DNA from 2 places in the Pseudoxanthomonas sp. JBR18 genome. Region 2 is predicted to be linked to the other one. Evidence: predicted binding sites of a transcription regulator. Region 2 holds the regulator's gene; the other holds the start of a gene.

Region 1 (3,396 bases), 1.4 Mb from region 2:
GGTCAGCGGCTGGGTGAAGCGCAGGTTGTGGGTGGGCACGTAGCCGTCCGGATTGGCGCAGATGGCGAAGACGATCCACGGCTGGGCGTCGAGCACCGGCTCCTGGAAGGCCGGCAGCACCTGGTCGCACAGCCGGTCGAAGCCGCTGGTGTACTTTTCCGGCGAGGTCCCCGGGATGGGCGTGTAATCGCGGCCGAACAGCGCGGCCGGCTCGATCCGGTGCTGGTCCAGCGCCTGCTGCAGGGCCATGCCGATCCTGCGCGCGGCCTCCTCGGCCAGGGCGCGCACCGTGGCATGACGCGGCTCGCGCATCGGGTCCTCGGGCAGGCGGAACAGGCCCACGCAGTCGCGCAGGGTCTCGGTGCCAGCCCCCAGCGCCTCGCTGCGGCGGGCGACCTGCTCGGCGTGCTCCAGGTTGGAGCGGCCCAGTGCGACCACCGCATCGACCGAGGATTCGATCGCCCGGATCTCGCCCCCCTGTGCGCCCAGCCGTTCGGCCACGGTGGCCATCGCCCCGCTGGCCCGCCCCATCAATGCGCCGATCCCTTCCAGCACCTCCTCGGTCCGGCGGGCGGACTGGGCACCCTCGCCCACCGCGGCGCTGGTTTCATCGATGATCACCCGCACGTCGCGCGCGCCGCTGGCCGCACGTTCGGCCAGGCGCCGGATCTCTCCGGCCACCACGGCAAAGCCCTTGCCGGCGGGGCCTGCGTGGGCCGCCTCGATGCTGGCATTGATGGACAGGATGTTGGTCTGGAAGGCGACCGAGTCGATGACCTCGATCACCTCGCTGGCACGCGCGGCGCGGCGCTCGACCTCCAGCATGGCCGCGTTGAGCCCACTGGCGGCCTCGCGGCCCTGGCGTGCGCGTTCATCTGCGCTGGCGGCCACGTCCATCACCTGGCGCAGTTCCTCGCCCACGCCCTGAAGGCGCTCGGTCAGGCGGCGGGTCGCCTCCATGACCTCTTCCAGGGCCTCGCCCTGCGCCTGCGTCTGACGTGCGAGTTCGTCGTTCTCGGCCACCAGGTGCGGGACCTGGCTGGCAATCTGCACAGACAGCGCCACGGCCTGGCGGATCGCCTCGGCCAGGTTGCCGAAGCCCGCGCGCAGCTTGCCGCCGACCTCGCCTTCCACGTCGGCGGGCATCATCGGCGGGGTCAGTTCGCAGGCCGCCAGCGCCTGCCCGGCCTGCAGCAGCAGCTGGCGATCGGCGGCGGCCTGGGCCAGGCGCTGCACCAGCGGCTGCATCGGGGTGGAGACCGCCATCGGCGTGGCAGTGGTGGTGGTGGACAGTGCGCGCGCATCGCGCAGCAGGGCAGCGGTTTCCACATGCGGCAACGACAGCAGCCAGCCGCCGGCCTGGGCCTCGCGCTGGTAGCGCACCCGGCGCGCGGGGTCATCGCCGGGCGCGACCCACACCCCCTCGGTGCCCAGCACGGCCGGGTCGAGCCCCCACAGCTGCGCGGCCGGCGCGCCGGCCAGTTGCTCGGCGCTGCAGCCCAGCACGTCCAGGGCCATGCGGTTGCCGGCGGTGATCAGGCCCTCGGCCGAGAGCCGAAGCAGGGCCACCGGCACCTCCGGCAGGGTATCGAGCGTGGTTCCGGCGGACTGCGCCGGCGGCGGAGACGACGACATGAGCTTCTCCCTACATCCTTGGAGCACTATCGGCCGCGGTGGCCCCGGGTTGAGCCTGGCGCGACAGGCCGGCCCCGGGGGGCGCCGCGGGCTGGCGAACAGGCCGCGCGAAGGCCGTTTTAAACCCTTTGGCCAACCGCTGCATCACACTGGGCATGCTGACCACGGCCGCCACGATTCCCATGGACGTACCCGACATTGCCCAGGAGGACGTGGATGCGCCGCAGGCGCGCGCCGCCGCGCGTGGCGACACCCAGGCCTTCGAGCAGCTCTACCGGCGGCATGCCGGCCGCGTGCACGGGGTGATCGTACGCTTGGTGGGCGGGCATGGCGCGCGCGCCGAGGACCTGACCCAGGAAACCTTCGTGCGGGCTTGGCGCGCGCTGCCGGAGTTCCGGTTCGAGAGCGCGCTGTCGACCTGGCTGCACCGGCTGGCGGTCAACACCGCGCTGATGGAACTGCGCAGCCGCCGCGGCGGACCGCGCTGGGAAGAGGAAGCCGACCACGACGATGCGGTCATGGTCGACCCACGCGCGCAGGGACCTGCGCTGCGCATGGACCTGGAGCGCGCGGTGGCCACCCTGCCGCCGCGTGCACGCGCGGTGCTGGTCCTGCACGATGTGGAAGGCTGGAAACACGAAGAGATATCCGCGCAGTTGGGCATGGCGGTGGGCAGCTCAAAGGCCCAACTGCACCGCGCCCGCCAGCTGTTGCGGACCCGTTTGGAGGCACACGCATGAACACCGACGACAACGACCTGCGCTTCGCCCTGCGCGGCCTGCGCCAGGACATCGAACCCGGGCGCGACCTGTGGCCGGGCATCGCTGCGCGCCTGGAGGCCGAAGCGGCCGCCCCCGCGCCGCGCCGGGCCCACCGCTGGCGCCGCCGGCGCTGGCAACCCCTGGCCCTGGCCGCCTCGGTCGCCCTGGTGGCGCTGGTCGGCGTGCGCATGAAGGCCGTGCTGGATGCCCCGGCGCCCGCCGCGCCATCGCATATGCCGCTGCGCGCCGAAGCCGTGCGCATGACCCGCGACTACCAGGTCGCCCTGGCCCGCATGCAGGGCGTGGACATGCCGCTGGCGCTGGCCCCGACCGTGCAGGAGCTGGACCGCAGCGCCGACCAGATCCTGCACGCCATCGACCGCGACCCACGCTCGCCGCAACTGCTGCAGACCCTGCGCTACACCTACGACCGTCGCCTGGCGCTGACCCGCCGCGCGGCCCTGAGCTGAAAGAGACCCGACCCATGCGCCCGATCGCCCTGTCCCTGCTGTTTCTCCTCGCCACCGCCGCACGGGCGTCCACGCCCATCGACCAGACCCGCCCTCTGGATCCGCGCGGCAAGGTCGAGGTGCAGAACGTCAAGGGCCGCATCCAGGTCCGCGCCTGGGACCGGCCGGAAGTGCAGATCCGCGGCTCCCTGGGCGAGGGGGTGGAGAAGCTGGAGATCGAAGGCGACCGCGGCAGCCTGGAGATCAAGGTGCGCTATCCGCGCAATGGCGGCTGGGGTGGAAAGTCCAGCGAACCCAGCGACCTGCTGCTGATGGTGCCGCTGCGCGCCTCGCTGGATCTGCACGCGGTCTCGGCCGATGTGGACGTGTCCGGCGTGGCCCCCGACAGCCTGTCCATCGAGAGCGTCAGCGGTCAGGTCACCGTGGCCGCCGCGCCCGGAACGCTGTCGGTGGAGAGCGTCAGCGGCGATGTCACCGTGACCGCCAACAGCCCGGAGGTCAGCATCAACACGGTGAGCGGCGGGGTCGAC
Region 2 (3,396 bases):
CGGCGACCCGACCCGAGCCGCTGGGCCCGGTGCGGACCATCGCCGTGACCGGTGGCAAGGGTGGTGTCGGCAAGACCAACCTGTCGGTCAACCTGTCCATGGCCCTTGCGGACATGGGCAAGCGGACCCTGCTGCTCGACGCCGACCTGGGTCTGGCCAACGTCGACGTGTTGCTGGGCCTGACGCCCCGCTACACGCTGGCCGACCTGGTCGCCGGCCGCTGCACCCTGGAAGAGTCGATCATCGACATGCCCAATGGGCTGATGGTGGTCCCGGCCGCCTCCGGCCGCCGGCACATGGCCGAGCTGGCCCCGGGCCAGCACGTCGGGCTGATCAACGTCTTCTCCGAGCTGGAGCGCGACCTGGATGTCATGGTGATCGACACCGCCGCGGGCATCACCGACAGCGTGCTGACCTTCTGTCAGGCCGCCCAGGATGCGGTGGTGGTGGTCTGTGACGAGCCGGCCTCGATCACCGACGCCTACGCCCTGATCAAGGTCCTCTCGCGCGAGCGCGGCGTGGACCGGGTGCAGATCGTGGCCAACATGGTCCGCGACCCCAACGAAGGCCGCCTGCTGTACGACAAGCTCGGCCGGGTCTGCGAGAAGTTCCTGGGCGATGTGTCACTCAACTATCTGGGCTGCGTGCCGCAGGACGACTGGCTGCGCCTGTCGGTGCAGCGCCAGCAGCCGGTGGTCAGGGCCTACCCGGCCAGCCCCTCGGCCCAGGCCATCGCCGAAATCGCCCGCCGCACCGCCCGCTGGCAGGCCCCGACCGCCCCGCGCGGCAACGTGGAGTTCTTCGTCGAGCGGATGATCCGCCCGGGGGTGGCCGCATGAGCGCCCTGGCCCAGTACCGCGCCGTCCAGCGCAACAACGACAACGACTACATCACCCAGCACGCCGACCTGGTGCGCCGCATCGCCCATCACCTGGCCGCGCGCCTGCCGGCCAGCGTGGAAATCGACGACCTGATCCAGGCCGGGATGATCGGCCTGCTGGAGGCCTCGCGCAGCTACGACGCCGACCAGGGCGCCTCGTTCGAGACCTACGCCTCGATCCGCATCCGCGGTTCGATGATCGACGAGATCCGCCGCGGCGACTGGGTGCCGCGCTCGGTGCATCGCCGCGCCCGCGACGCGGCCGCCGCGATCCGCAAGATCGAGCAGGCCACCGGCCGCGCCGCCGCCCCCAACGAGGTGGCCGCGGCGATGGACATGCCCCTGCCGGACTACATGCGCCTGATGGAAGACGCCTCGCGCGGGCACGTGCTCAGCCTGGAGTCGCGCATCGAGGACCAGGGCGAGCTGGACACCGTCGCCAAGGGCGGGCCCAATCCGCAGCAGATGCTCGAACGGCAGGAATTCGGCCGCGAGCTGGGCAAGGCCATCGCGCAGCTGCCCGAGCGCGAACAGCTGGTGCTCTCGCTCTACTACGAGCAGGAGTTGAACCTGAAGGAAATCGGTGCCGTACTGGGGGTGAGCGAATCGCGCGTCTGCCAGATCCACGGCCAGGCCACCGTGCGCCTGCGCGGTCGCCTCAAGGCATTCGAAATGGCCGATTCCGGCCTCGAAGACGAAGATTAAAGAACCTAGGAGTCAGCGGTGAACAAGAACATGCGGATTTTGATCGTGGACGATTTCTCGACGATGCGACGTATCGTCAAGAATCTGCTCGGCGATCTGGGCTTCACCAACACCGCCGAAGCCGAAGACGGCAACAGCGCCCTGGCGGCGCTGCGGGCATCGCCGTTCGATTTCGTGGTCACCGACTGGAACATGCCCGGCATGACCGGCATCGACCTGCTGCGCAACATCCGCGCCGATGACAAGTTCAAGCACCTACCGGTGCTGATGGTCACCGCCGAGGCCAAGCGCGAGCAGATCATCGAGGCGGCGCAGGCCGGCGTCAGCGGCTACATCATCAAGCCGTTCACCGCCCAGACCCTGGAAGAAAAGCTGGGCAAGATCTTCGAACGCCTGGGAGCGGCCGCCTGATGAACGCCACGACCGAGCGCGGCGCGCTCATCGAGAGCCTGCAGCGGGCCCTGGACGCGCTGGAAAGCGGCGACGAGGGCGCCTGGCGGGTGGAGATCGACACCCTGGCCGCCTGGCGCACCAAGCCGATGATGCAGGGGCTGAGCCGGCTGGCACGCGACCTGGGCCAGGCCCTGGGCGACCTGCCCACCGTGCCGAGCGAAGCCGGCGAGCTGGACGATGCCTGCTCGCGCCTGGACCACGTGGTGGCCATGACCGAACAGGCCAGCCACCGCACCCTAGACCTGGCCGAGGAATGCCGCACCCTGGCCGACCAGCTGCGCGCCGGCGGCCTGAACGCCGACCAGGGCGAAATCCTGGACCGCATCCGCCACAACCTCACCGAGATGGCCCTGGCCCAGAGCTTCCAGGACCTGACCGGACAGATCATCCGCCGCGTGGCCGGCATCGTGCGCCGTGTGCATGAAGGCTTCGGCGCGCTGGGCCTGCCTCCCAAGGAGGGATCGCCGGTGGCCAATGGCCTGGCGGGCCCTGCCCTGGCCGGCCTGGACAAGCACGGCGTGTCCCAGCACGACGCCGATGACCTGCTCTCCAACCTCGGGTTGTAAGCCATGAGCGCCGTTCCCGACGACATCGCTGCCGACTTCATCATCGAGGCCCAGGAAATCCTGGAGCGCCTGGGCGAGCAGCTGGTCGCGCTGGAACAGGCGCCCGGTGATTCGGAGCAACTCAACGCCGTGTTCCGCGGCTTCCACACGCTCAAGGGCGGCGCCGGGTTCCTGGCGATCCACCCGATGGTCGAGCTGTGCCACGCCGCCGAGGAAACCCTGGGCATGGCGCGCGCCGGCCAGACCACGCTGCAGGCGCGCCACTTCGACGCCGCCCAGCAGTCGCTGGACTACCTGAAGGACATGCTGGACGCCTTTTCCGGCGGACAGCCGCTCACGCCGGCCCCGCCGGCGCTGATCGCGCAGTTCGCGGCCGGCGACGTCCCGGCCGCGGCGCCCAGCAAACCCACGCCCGTGGCGGCGCCGGCGCCTGCCGCGCCCAAGGCCCAGGCCGCGGCGGCCAAACCGGCCGAAGCCGAGCACACCGTCCGCGTGGACACCAAGCGCCTGGATGCCATCGTCAACTTGATCGGCGAACTGGTCCTGGCCCGCAATCGCCTCAAGACCCTGCGCATCCGGCTCAAGGACGAAGAACTGGATCGCGCCGTCAGCGGCCTGGACGTGGCCACCGCGCGCCTGCAGACCGCGGTGATGCGCACCCGCATGCAGCCGGTCGGCAAGGTGTTCTCGCGCTTCCCCAAGGTGGCGCGCGATGTCGCCCGCACCCTGGAGAAGGAAGTCGAGCTGGAACTGGTCGGCGCCGACACCGAGCTGGATCGCAACCTGGTCGAG

What was found. The regulator FliA, encoded in region 2, starts transcription of late flagellar genes. The targets are predictions, from matches to a motif close to TAAAGTTTNNCNNNCNNNGGCCGATAA.
Region 1: the regulator FliA is predicted to act here: its motif matches at 1,662-1,688, upstream of PJ250_RS02490 (methyl-accepting chemotaxis protein).

The regions. Positions count from the first base shown of each region.
Region 1 covers NZ_CP116339.1:514,060-517,455, forward strand. The annotation lists gene PJ250_RS02490 (methyl-accepting chemotaxis protein) at 1-1,635, opposite strand, end outside; gene PJ250_RS02495 (RNA polymerase sigma factor) at 1,818-2,375, shown strand; gene PJ250_RS02500 (hypothetical protein) at 2,372-2,866, shown strand; gene PJ250_RS02505 (DUF4097 family beta strand repeat-containing protein) at 2,881-3,396, shown strand, end outside.
Region 2 covers NZ_CP116339.1:3,692,724-3,696,119, reverse strand. The annotation lists gene PJ250_RS16745 (MinD/ParA family ATP-binding protein) at 1-839, shown strand, start outside; gene PJ250_RS16740 (RNA polymerase sigma factor FliA) at 836-1,585, shown strand; gene cheY (chemotaxis response regulator CheY) at 1,604-1,996, shown strand; gene PJ250_RS16730 (protein phosphatase CheZ) at 1,996-2,604, shown strand; gene PJ250_RS16725 (chemotaxis protein CheA) at 2,608-3,396, shown strand, end outside.